2 regions of the Stenotrophomonas sp. KH_029 genome follow, and region 2 is predicted to be linked to the other one. Evidence: riboswitches for the same ligand, from Rfam matches in the RefSeq annotation. Region 2 holds a riboswitch; the other holds the start of a gene.

Region 1 (7,137 bases), 270 kb from region 2:
GTCGGTGAGGTCCGGGCCGAGGTCTTCCCAGGCCTGGCCCTGCTCGACCATCAGCCGCCACAGCTGCTGCGATGCACGGCGCTTCTCTTCCGAACTCAACCGGTACGAGGGTGCCGGCGGTTGTCCGCTGGCCACGCTCTGGTACGCATCGGCCCAGGCCGCCACCCGCTGCGCGGGATCATCGGTGCGCGCGATTTCCAGCGTGTAGCGCTGGTAGGCCGAGGCCAGGTTGCGCCAGCGGATCCAGAAGTGGTTCTGGAAGGAAAAATCGCAGAAGCGCTCGCCGGCCAGGCTGCCCTTGGCGGCGATGCGGCCGAGCACCTCCTGCGGCATGTCCAGGTTCATGCCGCCCTCGTCGCCCTGCAGCGACACGTGCACGATGCGGTCACGGTAGCCGGGCGCGCGCGCCTGCAGCACATCGCGCCAGTTCTGCATGGTCGACACGATCGAAAACAGGAAGCCGGACATTTCCGCTGCCGCCAGCGGCCGGGCGATGGACTGGTAGCTGCGCTGCCAGCCCTGGCGGTTTTCGGTGGGCAGGAACACCGCGTGGTCGATCTGCGCCTGGGCCGTGCCTTCAGCCAGCATGCTGACCGCATCGGCGTGGCGCGGGTAGACCAGGTTGATGCCGAAGGTGGGCCAGCGCGGCAGCGCCGCATCGAACAGGTGGATCGGGAAGTTGCTGCTGATACCGCCATCGGAGAACCAGCACACCCGGAACGCGGTGATCACCGGGCTGCGGTCCTGCCCGCCGCTGGTCAGCCCTTCCATGCTGTCGGCGACGTTGCTGTTGTCGCGCGGCGGGGCGGTGTCGGCCTGCGGCTCGCAGCGGCGTTCGCGGCGCGCCGGTTCGTGCAACGGCACCGCGCTGATCAGCAGCGGAAAGCTCAGGCTCATGCGGGTAGCCACCAGCACCGGCAGCTGTTCGCCATCGACCAGGCGGTAATAGGTGCGCCCGTCAACCTGCTCGGGCGCACCGGCATGCGCCACCAGCCAGTCGACCACGCTGGCCGGGAACAGCTGCGCGAACTCTTCGCGTACGAACCAGAAATGCGCCGCGCTGAATGGCAACGTGCGCGGCTCGGTGTGCGACACGCAGGTGGTGATCATCTGCAGGCTGATCGCCTGCGCGCCAATCGGTTCACCGTCATAACGCGGCGCGTGGTGCAGGTCGCCGAAGGTCAACGGCTGGTCCAACGGCATGCCGGCCAGTGCCTGCAGGCGGGCATGCAGCCAGTCGGTGAGGGCCGGGGTGCTGCTGTCGGCCTGGGTGGCGCCGCTGCACAGGCCCAGCAGGTTGCGCCGCGCCACCCGTGCCACGCGCAGCGCCGACGCCAGCACGCCGGCTCCATAGGCACACAGCAGCGACGGCAGCAGCGTGGCCCAGATGCCATCGCTGCCCGCGGCCAGCCAACCGATGCCCAGCAGCACCAGCAACGATGCCAGCAGTTCCAGCGGCGCGATGGCGAACACCGCCGCCAGCAGGCAGGCGGCCTTGCGCGGCAGGCTGGACTTGCCGGTCAGCATCACCAGCAGCCGGTAGGCGGTGCGCGCGCCGTGCGCCGGCTGGAACAGGCGGTAGATGAAACCCCGCGTGGACAGTTGCGCCGACACGGCGGCCAGGCCGGGGAAACCGACCTCGTCGGCCACCACCTCGCCGGCGTGGCGGCGGCGGTCGCCCAGCGCGGCCGCCGCCGCCACCGCTGCGGCGATGGCGCCGGCCGAGGTGCCGCCGATGTTCTTGAAGCGGTACTGGCGGGCCAGCGACAGCACCGCATTGGGATACACGATGCCGCTGGTGATGCCGCCTTTCATGACCAGATCGCAGTACTTGTCCGCCACGCTGCCCTCCTCGCCGCCGCCTGCGCGCGGCCGATCCGCACGCGCCCCGTGCCGGTACCGGACGCGGCCGGCACCCGGATGGGCTGATAGCGACAGTATCCCCCGAGGCCTTCTCAGGGCCTGAGAAGTGCGGCACGGAACGGCTTTTCCGGTTCGGCCGCGCCGACTGCCGGACCCGACACATCCGGAACGGACCAGCCACATCCAGCCCGGCAGATCGCCACCTGGCCGGCAGCGGTCCGCCTCAAACACCAGGCCGGTCCCCGGCTGCAGCGGGTCAATCCCCCCTGGCGATGCCATAGCGCCACCTGGCGCCAGCGAGGATTCCCGCCAGCGCCCTTCCCCCTTGACCATCGGCCGCCTTCGGCCTAACGTGTGCTCGCCGAAGGTATCCATCGCTTCATGCAGATGAAGGGATGGGTTTAAACGGGAATCCGGTGAAGGCGCCTCGCGCGCCCATTCCGGAGCTGCCCCGCAGCGGTGAATGGAAACGAATCCTGCCAACAGCACTGGGCACCATCGCCTGGGAAGCGGCAGGTACTAGGTGGGCGCCCGCGCCCGTGTCCATCAGCCCGAATACCGGCCCCGGCCGGGGGACATGACCGTCCCCTGATTCGACCTGGAACGTCCGCGGGGAGGTTGCCGGGGCCTGCCGCCATGCCGTCCGCGTGGCGCTGCCCCCGTGCGTCCGCTTCGTGGCATCCGGTTCGCCCGCGGGGGCGAAGGTCGCTGGCGGGGCGGACACGGCAGCAATGGCGTGGCCGGCGCGCGGTTCCTTCGTTCCTCAATGCCGCTATGCAATGAGGACACGTTCCATGACCACTGTTACCAACCTGGGGTTTCCCCGCATCGGCGCCAAGCGCGAACTCAAGCGCGCACTGGAAGCCTTCTGGGCCGGAGAGAGCAGCGCAGCGTCGCTGCAGGACACCGCCCGCGGCCTGCGCGCACGCCACTGGACGCTGCAGCGCGAGGCCGGCGTCGATGTGCCGCCGAGCAACGACTTCAGTTTCTACGACCAGGTGCTGGACACCGCCTTCCTGGTCGATGCGATCCCGGCCCGCTACCGCGTCCTGGCCGATGCCGACCCGTTGGCCGGCTACTTCGCGCTGGCCCGGGGTGTGCAGCGCGACGGCTATGACCTGCACGCGCTGGAAATGACCAAGTGGTTCGACACCAACTACCACTATCTGGTGCCCGAACTGCAGGCCGGCCAGGGCTTCGCGCTGCGTGGCGACAAACCGCTGGCCGAATACCGCGAAGCAAAAGCGCTGGGCATCGAAACGCGACCGGTGCTGTTGGGCCCGGTGAGCTTCCTGCTGCTGTCCAAGACCGTGGACGGCAGCCCCGCGCTGGACCTGCTGGATGCGCTGCTGCCGGTCTATGCGCAGCTGCTGGGCAGCCTGAAGGAGGCCGGCGCCCAGTGGGTGCAGCTGGATGAGCCGGTGCTGGTGCAGGACCTGGATGCGGCCGCACGCGCCGCGTTCGCGCATGCCTATGCGGTGCTGTCCGGCGTGCCGCGCCCGAAGGTGTTGCTGGCCACCTATTTCGGCGCACTGGAGGACAACCTGGGGCTTGCCGCCGCGCTGCCGGTGGAAGGCCTGCACGTGGACCTGGTCCGCGCACCCGAGCAGCTGGACGCCGTGCTCAAGGTTCTGCCGGCCGACCGCGTGCTCTCGGCCGGCCTGGTCAACGGCCGCAACATCTGGCGCACCCACCTGGACAACGCGCTGGTGCTGGCCCGTTACGCGCACGGCCACCTCGGCGACCGCCTGTGGCTGGCACCGTCGTGTTCGCTGCTGCACAGCCCGGTCGACCTCGACCTGGAAACCAGGCTGGATGGCGAGCTGCGCGGCTGGATGGCGTTCTCGAAGCAGAAGTTGCAGGAACTGCGCCTGCTGGCCGACGCGCTGGACGCCAAGCCGCAGGCCGAAGCCGGGCTGGCCGAATCGCGCGCACGCATCGAATCGCGCCGGCAGTCGCCGCGCGTGCACAAACCGGCCGTGGCCGCCCGCCTGGCTGGCTTGACCCCGGCCGATGCACAGCGCCACAGCCGCTACCCCCAGCGCCACCTCGCCCAGGCCGGTGCATTGAAGCTGCCGCGCTTCCCCACCACCACCATCGGCTCGTTCCCGCAGACGCTGGAGGTGCGCGAGGCGCGTGCCCGCCACAAGTCCGGCAAGCTCTCCGACGCCGACTACGACGCGTTCCTGGCCACCCAGACCGAACACTGCGTGCGCGTGCAGGAGCAGATCGGGCTGGACGTGCTGGTACACGGCGAATTCGAACGCAACGACATGGTCGAGTACTTCGGCGAGCAGCTCGATGGCTTTGCCTTCACCAAGAATGGGTGGGTGCAGAGCTACGGCTCGCGCTGCGTCAAACCGCCGGTGATCTTCGGCGATGTGACCCGGCCACGGCCGATGACGGTGCGCTGGTCGCAGTACGCCCAGTCGCTGACCGACCGCCCGATGAAGGGCATGCTGACCGGCCCGGTGACGGTGCTGCAGTGGTCGTTCGTGCGCGATGACCAGTCGCGCGCCGATACCTGCCGGCAGATCGCGCTGGCCCTGCGCGATGAGGTACTGGACCTGGAAGCGGCCGGCATCGGCGTGATCCAGATCGACGAGCCGGCCATCCGCGAAGGCCTGCCGTTGCGCCGCGCGCAGTGGCGCGATTACCTGGACTGGGCGGTCGAAGCGTTCCGGATCAGTGCCAGCGGCGTGCGCGATGCGACCCAGATCCATACCCACATGTGCTATTCCGAGTTCAACGACATCATCCACTCGGTGGCGGCGATGGATGCCGATGTGATCTCCATCGAAACCTCGCGCTCGCGCATGGAATTGCTGGATGCGTTCGTGCGCTTCCAGTACCCCAACGAGATCGGCCCGGGCGTGTACGACATCCACTCCCCGCGCGTACCGGACAAGGAGGAAATGCTGGCGCTGCTGCGCAAGGCCGCGCAGGTGCTGCGCCCGGAGCAGATCTGGGTCAACCCCGATTGCGGGCTCAAGACCCGCGGCTGGAAGGAGACCCGCGCGGCGCTGGAGGCGCTGGTGGCGGCTGCACGCCAGCTGCGCGAGGAAACCGCCGACGCCAACGCGGCCTGACCCGCCTTCCGTAGATGGCCCCAAGGACCGTACCGCCGCCGTTGCCGGCGGTGCGGTCGACGAGAGATGCATGCCACACCTGACACCGATCGACCGCCCCACCCTGTCCCTGCCCGACGGCCACACCCGGCTGCTGCTGCATTCGTGCTGCGCGCCGTGCTCGGGCGAAGTGATGGAGGCCATCACCGCCTCGGGCATCGACTACACGATCTTCTTCTACAACCCCAACATCCATCCGGCGAAGGAGTACGAACTGCGCAAGCAGGAGAACATCCGTTTCGCCGAGAAGCATGGCGTGCCGTTCGTGGACGCCGACTACGACACCGACAACTGGTTCGCCCGCGCCCGCGGCATGGAGAACGAACCCGAGCGCGGCATCCGCTGCACGATGTGTTTCGACATGCGCTTCGTGCGTACCGCCCTGTATGCGCACGAGCACGGTTTTGCGGTGATCAGCAGTTCGCTGGGCATTTCGCGCTGGAAGGACATGAACCAGATCAACGACTGCGGCCACCGCGCCGCCGCGCATTACCCCGGCATCCAGTACTGGGACTACAACTGGCGCAAGGGCGGCGGGGCGGCGCGCATGGTGGAGATCAGCAAGCGCGAGCAGTTCTACCAGCAGGAGTACTGCGGCTGCGTGTACTCGCTGCGCGATGCCAACCGCCACCGCCGCGACACCGGCCGCGAGCGGATCAGGATCGGCCTGCTGTATTACGGGCAGGACAACGGCGCGCCCACGGGCGATTGACGTACGCGCGGGGCGCCGCCACGCTGGTCGCCCCTGTTCTGTCGCGTTGGACCTGCCATGACCGCCCTGCCTGCCGATGTGGCCCTGCTGGTGATCGACCTGCAGCCGGACTTCATGCCCGGCGGCGCCCTGGCCTGCGAGCACGGCGATGCGCTGGTGGCACCGATTGCCGCGCTGCTGGCGCAGCGCCGCTACCGCACGGTGGTGGCCACCCAGGACTGGCACCCGGCCGACCACGCCTCCTTTGCCAGCCAGCATCCGGGCCACCTGCCGTTCGAGGCGATCCTGCTGCATGCCCAGCCGCAGACGCTGTGGCCGGACCACTGCGTGCAGGGCAGCGCCGGTGCGGCGCTGCACGCCGGCGTGGACTGGGCCGTGGCCGACCTGATCCTGCGCAAGGGCAGCCGCCGCGAGGTGGACTCCTACAGCGCCTTCCGCGAGAACCATGGCCCCGACGGCAGCCGCCCGGCCACCGGCCTGGCCGGTTGGCTGCACGAACGCGGCATCCGCGAGGTGCATGTGTGCGGGTTGGCGCGCGACTACTGCGTGCTGTGGAGCGCGCAGGACGCGGCGAAGGCCGGGTTCCGGGTCAAGTTCCTGTGGGAGCTGACCCGGCCGGTCACCGGGGCCAACGATGGCATGGTGCGCCAGGCGCTGGCCAAGGCGAAGATTGCGATCCTCTGACCGCATGCCGCGATCACGGTAGTGCCGGCCGCTGGCCGGCTCCCGATATCGTCTGGGATGTGCGAGGAGCCGGTCAGCGGCGTACCGACCAACGGTCGGTACCTACCGCCTGTGACGTAGCCACCAATCAAGCGCCGTACCCACCAACGGTGGGTGCCTACCCGCTTCTGCAGTCAGCGGAATACCACCGTGCGGTGGCCGTTGCGCAGGATGCGGTGTTCCACATGCCGGCGCACGGCACGGGCCAGCACCTGCGATTCGGTATCGCTGCCCAGCCGCACCAGGTCGCGCGGGGTCATCGCATGGTCCACGCGGGCCACGTCCTGTTCGATGATCGGGCCTTCGTCGAGGTCTTCGGTGACGTAGTGCGCGGTGGCGCCGATGATCTTGACCCCACGCGCGTGCGCCTGGTGGTAGGGCTGGGCGCCCTTGAAGCTGGGCAGGAAGCTGTGGTGGATATTGATCGCCCGGCCGGCCAGTGCCTGGCACAGCCGCGGCGACAGGATCTGCATGTAGCGCGCCAGCACCACCAGGTCGATCTGCTCGCGCTCGACCAGATCGATGATCTGCTGCTCCTGGGCCGCGCGGTTGTCGGCGGTGACCGGCAGGTGGTGGAACGGCACCCCATAGGAACCGGCCAGGGCGGCGAAGTCGTCGTGGTTGGAGGCCACCGCGGCGATTTCCACCGGCAGCTGGCGGCTGTGGGTGCGGAACAGCAGGTCGTTCAGGCAATGCCCCTGCTTGCTGACC
Region 2 (7,137 bases):
GGCCGATGCCATCCACAGCGGCCGGCTGCCGGTCGGCACCCGCCTGCCTTCGTTGCGCGGGCTGGCAACGCAACGGCAACTCAGCCTCAACACCGTGATCGCCGCCTACCGGCAACTGGAAGACGCCGGCCTGGTCACCCCCCGGCCCAAGGCCGGCTTCGTGGTCAGCCCGCGCCTGCCCGAGCCGACCCGCTCGCTGCGCCAGGCTCCATCGCTGGCCACCACCCAGGCCCAACAGCTGATGATGGCCCGGGTACTGGCCGCACAGCAGCAACCGGGCGTCATCGACCTGGCCTTCGCCGGACCGCGCGGCCGCCGCTTCTATCCCGGTGCCAAACTGGCGCGCAGCACCGCGCAGATACTGCGCCGCTCGATCGGCATGGTCGAAACCTATGCGCGCCCCAATGGCGCCCGGCGGCTGCTGGAACAGATCGTGCGGCGCGGCCCGCGGCTGGGCCTGCATACCAGCGTGGAACGCCTGGTGCTCACCCATGGCGCGATGGAAGCCCTGCAGCTGGCGCTGCGCGCGGTGACCCGGCCCGGCGATGCGGTCGGCATCGAAGCACCCTCGTATTTCAACCTCTATCCCTTGCTGACCAGCCTGGGCCTGAAGGCGATCGAACTGCCCACCGACCCGCGCCAAGGACTGGACGTGGACGCGGTGGCCGCGCAGCTGGAGCAACGCGCCCTGGCCGCGATCGTGGCCATGCCCAGCGTGCACAACCCGCTGGGCTGCACCATGCCGGTGGCGGCCAAGCAGCGGCTGGCGGCGCTGGTCAACCAGTACCGCATCCCGTTGATCGAAGATGCCGTATACGCCGAACTGCAGTACCAGGAACCGCTGGCGCCGCTGCTGAAATCCTTCGACGAGGACGGCTGGGTGATGGTGTGCAGCAGCTTCTCCAAGACCCTGGCACCGGATTACCGCATCGGCTGGCTGGACGGCGGCCGCTTCGCCGCCGATATTGGGCTGCTCAAGTTCCAGTCCACCGGGGCCGAATCGCGCCTGCTCGGCGAAGCGGTGGCCGCCTTCCTGGAAGCGGGCAGCTACGAGCACCACCTGCGCGGGCTGCGCCGCCTGTACAGCGAGCAGGTCGGGCGCGTGCGCAGCCTGGTCGCCCAGCATTTCCCGCCGGGCACCTCGGCCACCCAACCCAGCGGCGGCTTCCTGCTGTGGGTGGAACTGCCGCCCGGCATCGACACCGGCGCGCTGTTCGAACAGGCGCTGGCGCGCGGGGTGGTGTTCATGCCCGGCCAGGTCTATTCGCGCGGCGCGCGTTACCGCCACTGCCTGCGCCTGTCGTGCTGCCAGGAACTGGACGCGGCCTACGTCGCGGCGATCGCCACGGTGGGGCAACTGGCCTGCGCACTGCTGGACGGCGCGCCAGCCTGAACCACGCCGTGCAGGTGCCCGGCCAGGCTGGCCGGATCGGCGCCCGGCGCGTACGGCAGGCGGCCCCAGCACGGCATCGGCAGGCGCGCCTGCAGCATCGCCACGTTGTCATCGATGCGCGCCATCGCCGGGTCGACCTCATTGGCGATCCAACCGATGCATTGCGCGCCACTGGCTGCGATTGCCGCAGCGGTCAGGCGCGCGTGGTTGAGGCAGCCCAGGCGCAGCCCGACCACCATCAGCACCGGCAGGCGCAGCGCGCCGACCAGGTCGGCCTGGTCCAGGGTGGCCGACAGCGGCGCCAGCCAACCGCCCACGCCCTCCACCACGACGTGGTCGGCCTGCGCGCGCAGGCGGGCGAAGGCCGCCTCGATCGGTGCCAGCGCCAGGCTCACCCCGGCATCGGCGGCGGCCAGTTCCGGCGCCAGCGGCAGCGGCAACGCATAGGGGTTGAGATCGGCATAGACCGGGGCCGGGTAGCTGGCCGCCAGCAGCGCACTGGCATCGTCGTTGCGCAGGCCCTGGGCGGTGCGCACGCAGCCGCTGGCCACCGGCTTCATCCCCAGCGCGGTAGCGCCACGCCGGCGCAGCGCATGCAGCAGCACGCAGCTGCTGAAGGTCTTGCCGATCCCGGTATCGGTACCGGTGACGTACAGCGCGGGGGGAAGCAGGTCGGTCATGGGCCGGGCCGTCGGAAAAGAGCGGTGCATTATCCGTGGTCCCGGCGCGGGCTGCCGCTTGCTAGACTCCGGGCATGTTCAGTACTTCCTCGCTCACCGGCAGCAAGCCGGAACAGTACGCCCAGCTGACCGCCCAGGCCCGTGCGCTGGTGCATGGCGAGCGCGACCGGATCGCCAATGCCGCCAACCTGGCCGCGCTGGTCTACCACGCGCTGCCGCACCTGAATTGGGTGGGCTTCTACTTCCACGACGGCCGCGAGCTGGTGGTCGGCCCGTTCCAGGGCCTGCCGGCCTGCGTGCGCATTCCGCTGGACAAGGGCGTCTGCGGTGCCGCGGCCAGCCAGCGGGTGACCCAGCGGATCGAGGATGTGGATGCCTTCCCCGGCCATATCGCCTGCGATGCGGCCTCGCGTTCGGAGCTGGTGGTACCGCTGGTGCGGGGCGATACGCTGGTCGGGGTGTTCGACCTGGACAGCCCGCTGCTGGCGCGCTTCGATGCCGACGACCAGGCCGGGCTGGAAGCCATCGCCGCGGTGTTCGTCGAGGCGCTGGGATGAGTGCCAAGCTGCGCAACATTGGCCCCAAGAGCGCGGCCTGGCTGCGCCAGGTCGGTCTGCGTACGCCCGAAGACCTGGTTGCCGCCGGCTCGGTCGGCGCCTTCGTCAAGGTCAAGCGCGCCGGCTTCAAGCCCAGCCTCAACCTGCTGTACTCGCTGGAAGGCGCCCTGCTGGACTGCCACTGGCAGGAACTGCCCGAAGCACGCCGGATGGAACTGGTCGCCGCCTACGATGCGATCATCGCCGACAAGCCGCTGAAGAAGCCGCCGCCGGCCTCCGGCCCGGTCTACGACCGCACCGCCGAACGCATCGATGATGATGATGCCGGCGATGCGGCGCCGTTCGCGCTGGACGACGATACCGTCTGATCGGCAGGCGTACCGGCCAACGGCCGGTACCTACCCGGGTTTGGCGTACCGGCCAACGGTCGGCACCTACGGCTGCTGCCGTTCCAGCAGCTCGCCCCACCGCCGCCCGTCCTCGCGTTCGGCGCTGATGCGGCGCCGACTTTGCTCTACACTGCGCGCACTTTCAGGTGACCTGCGGCGCATGCCGGCAGGTTGAAACGGGAAGCCGGTGACGCATGGGCCCTGCCCGCCGCCACTCCGGCGCTGCCCCCGCAACGGTAAGCGTGGAAACACCAGGCAATCGACCACTGTGCTTCGGCATGGGAAGGCGCCTGGCACGATGGCCCCGCCATCGACCCGCAAGCCCGGAGACCGGCCTGGAAGACGACTGGTTGCGATGCGGCGGGCATGGCGGCGGCAAGCGGCGCCGTGCGTCCGCCCACCGTCGAAAGCCCCCTGCAGCGCCACCATCCCCACCCCTTGCCGCGCGGGCGTGCGCGGTGCATGGAGTCATTGATGAAGCTGCAGAACCGAATCCTCACCCTGGCCGTGCTGTCCGCGCTGCCCCTGCTGGCCGCCGCACAGGACGATGCCACCGCGCTGGACCAGGTGCTGGTGACCGCCACCCGTACCCCGATCGCCCTGCAGGACAGCATTTCGCCGGCGCAGGTGATCGACCGCGCCGAGATCGAGCGAAGCCAGGCGCCATCGCTGCAGGACCTGCTGCGTGGCCGCGCCGGCATCAACCTCAACAACAGCGGCGGCCTGGGCAAGCAGAGCTCGCTGTTCCTGCGCGGCACCAACTCGGCCCACACCCTGGTGCTGGTCGACGGGGTGCGCATCAATACCGGCGACCTTGGCCTGGCCATGCTGCAGGACCTGCCGCTGGCGCAGATCGAGCGCATCGAAATCGTGCGCGGCCCGCAGTCCAGCCTGTACGGCGCCGACGCGATCGGCGGGGTGATCCAGATCTTCACCCGCCGCAACACCGGCAGCTTCGCCCCGCACCTGCAGCTGGGCGCCGGCAGCAACGGCCTGCGCGAAGCCAGCGGCGGCTTCGGCGGCAGCGGTGAGCGCGGCTGGTTCGGCACCGACATCGCCTACCAGCACACCGACGGCATCAATTCCTGCCGTGGCGATGCGGCCACCTTCGCCGGCTGTGGCGCCGACGAGCCCGACCGCGATGGCTACCGCAACCTGTCGATGAGCCTGCGCGGCGGCTATGCGCTGACCGATGCGCTGAGCGTGGAAGGCACCGCGCTGCGCGCCGAAGGCGAGAACCACTACGACGGCTACTACAACTATTCGGAAACGCTGCAGCAGGTGCTGGGCGGCAAGGTGGTGTACCGCCCCGGCGAGCGCTTCACCCTGACCGCCAACGTCGGCCGCGCCGACAACGAGTCGGACAACTACAACGGCAGCACCTGGCTGGGCGCGGCGCAGACCCACCGCGACAGCGCCTCGGTACAGGCCGATGTCGGCATCGCCGACGGCCAGTTGCTCAGTGCCGGCGTGGACTGGAGCCAGGACAACCTGGACGGCAGCAGCGCCGGCTACCTGGTCGACAACCGCGACAACACCGGCGTGTTCGTGCAGTACCAGGGCCGTTTCGGCGCCCACCAGCTGCAGGCCAGCGTGCGCAACGACGACAACCAGCAGTTCGGCAACCACACCACCGGCAGCCTGGGCTGGGGCATGGCACTGGGCGGCGGTTTCCGCCTCAACGCCAGCTACGGCACCGCGTTCAAGGCGCCGACCTTCAGCGATCTGTACGATCCGTGGAGCGGCGTGCCGGGGCTGGACCCGGAGAAGTCCAAGAGCGCCAACCTGGGCATCGCCCAGGAGGGCGACGGCTGGCGCTGGGGCCTGGACGTGTATGAAACCCGCATCGACGACCTGATCACCTATGACGCCACCACCTTCATGATGTCGCAGGTGGAAAAGGCCCGTATCCGCGGCGCCGAGTTGACCGGCTCGATCAGCGTGGCCGGTGTCGACTTCAATGCACAGCTCAGCCACACCGACCCGCGCAACCGCACCGACGGCAGCGCGCAGTTCGACAACTGGCTGGCACGCCGCGCGCAGAACACCGCCCGCCTGGACATCGACCGCAGCTTCGGCGACTTCCGCGCCGGGGTGACCGCCAACGGTGCCGGCAAGCGCTATGACGATGCCGCCAACACGGTGCGCCTGGCCGGCTATGGCACCGTCGATCTGCGCCTGGAATACGCGATCAGCCGCGACTGGTCGGTGCTGGGCCGGGTCAGCAACGTGTTCGACCGCGACTACGAAACGGTGGCCTGGTACAACCAGCCCGGCCGCGAGTACCGCCTGAGCGTGCGTTACCAGCCCAAATGAGGCGCCGGGACGGCGGTACCGCCGCCGTCCCACCCGTAGCGGGTGCCGACCGCTGGTCGGTACACGTTCGCCCGGTAGGTGCCGACCGTTGGTCGGCACACTGCCCAACGCGTCACAGCGCCAGCAACTCTCGCAGGTCATCCACCACCGCCACCGCCTCGACGTTGTCCAGGTCCAGGCCGCGCGGATACCCATAGCGCACCAGCGCCACCGGCATGCCCGCCTCCACCGCGGCGCGGAAATCGGTGATCGAATCGCCCACCATCAGCGCCGCTTCCGGCGCGATCCGGAAGTGCGCGGCAATGTGCCGCAACGGCGCGCCGCTGGGCTTGCGCTCGGGCAGCGAATCGCCGCCCAGTACCAGCGCGAAATGGTCCTGCAGACCGAAGTGCTGCAGCAGCGGCGCCACCAATGCCGACGGCTTGTTGGTACAGATCGCCAGGATCACCTGTCGCTCGCGCAATGCGGCCAACGTCTCGGCCACGCCCTCGAACAACTGCGGGCTGCGCAACAGGCACGCCTGGTAATGCCGCATGAAACCGGGCATGACCGCGTCCAGATCGATAACGCTGCCGGCCGCGTCGAACGCCTGTTCGACCAGCCGCCGCACGCCATCGCCGATCCAGGTCAGCACCGTCGCCTCGGGCACGCGCGGCAGCTGCCAGTCCTGCAGCGTGCGGTTCAGCGCTTCGGCGATATCGGCGGCGCTGTCCACCAGCGTGCCATCCAGATCGAACACCACCAACGGATACGGGTAGGACAAGGTACGGCTCACTTCGACGGCGTGGGGGCGCCCAGTGTAACGGTGCCGGCCGGCGCGCCGACCGCGAGCGGATCATCGTCGCCGAACGGGTCGCCGGCGAAACGTTCCACCAGGTAGTCCAGGAAGCTGCGCATGATCGCCGGCAGCTGCCGACGCGAGGCGTACACCGCGTGGATGCCCATCTCTTCCAGCGCGTACTCCGGCAGCAGCGCCACCAGTTCGCCACTGCGCAGGTACGGTGCCACCTGGTAGCTGGGCAACATCGCGATGCCGGCACCGGCACGCACCGCCTCCAGCAGCAACGAGGCCTCATTGGCACTGATGCTGCCACCCACCGCCACCGCGATCGCACGCCCACCGCGCTGCAGCTGCCATACGCTCTTGCCGACATAGTGGTGGGTCAAACAGTTGTGCCGGGCCAGCTCTTCGGCGCTGGTCGGCGTGCCGTGCCGGGCCAGGTAGGCCGGTGCGGCGCACAGCAGCGACCGGCAGGTCGCCAGCCGGCGTGCGATCAGGGCCGGGTCGATCGCGCGCGAAATACGTACCGCCACGTCCACCCGCTCCTCCACCAGGTTGACCAGCCGGTCCACCGCCAGCAGCTCGACCCGCGCCAGCGGATAACGCTGGACGAAGCCGGCCACGGCGGCGGCCAGGTGGCTCTGCCCGAACGAGACGCTGCTGGTGACCCGGATCAGCCCGTGCGGTTCGGGGTTGTCGCTGGCCAGCTCGCCACGCAGTTCGTCGCCGATCGCCAGCATCTGGCGGAAGCGCAGCAGGGCCGCCTCGCCCGGCCCGGTCAGGCTGATCCGGCGCGTGGTCCGGTGCAGCAGCCGCGCGCCCAGCCAGCGTTCTACCTCGGCCAGGTAGCGGGTGACCATCGCCCGCGACATCTCCAGCGCCTCGGCCGCCGCGGTCAGGCTGCCGCGCTCGACCACTTCGACGAACACATTCATGGCGGTCATCCGGTCCATCTGCTCGATCCGTGCAACAAATTAGGCCGTTATACGGGATTTTTCGCACCATTTCAGGCGCATATGCT

Evidence for each region. Region 2 has a riboswitch for cobalamin ahead of btuB (TonB-dependent vitamin B12 receptor). Riboswitches for the same ligand answer to the same signal wherever they lie in the genome.
Region 1: linked by a shared signal. The riboswitch ahead of metE (5-methyltetrahydropteroyltriglutamate--homocysteine S-methyltransferase) and the one ahead of btuB (TonB-dependent vitamin B12 receptor) in region 2 are both predicted to bind cobalamin.

Annotation. Positions count from the first base shown of each region.
Region 1 covers NZ_CM174498.1:307,763-314,899, reverse strand. The annotation lists gene AC3ITM_RS01395 (RpoH suppressor) at 1-1,842, opposite strand, end outside; cobalamin riboswitch at 2,211-2,444, shown strand; gene metE (5-methyltetrahydropteroyltriglutamate--homocysteine S-methyltransferase) at 2,658-4,952, shown strand; gene AC3ITM_RS01385 (epoxyqueuosine reductase QueH) at 5,023-5,703, shown strand; gene pncA (bifunctional nicotinamidase/pyrazinamidase) at 5,761-6,387, shown strand; gene purU (formyltetrahydrofolate deformylase) at 6,561-7,137, opposite strand, start outside.
Region 2 covers NZ_CM174498.1:580,420-587,556, reverse strand. The annotation lists gene AC3ITM_RS02675 (aminotransferase-like domain-containing protein) at 1-1,393, shown strand, start outside; gene bioD (dethiobiotin synthase) at 1,327-2,064, opposite strand; gene AC3ITM_RS02665 (GAF domain-containing protein) at 2,148-2,630, shown strand; gene AC3ITM_RS02660 (TfoX/Sxy family protein) at 2,627-2,998, shown strand; cobalamin riboswitch at 3,147-3,372, shown strand; gene btuB (TonB-dependent vitamin B12 receptor) at 3,494-5,335, shown strand; gene gph (phosphoglycolate phosphatase) at 5,448-6,098, opposite strand; gene AC3ITM_RS02645 (LysR family transcriptional regulator) at 6,107-7,069, opposite strand.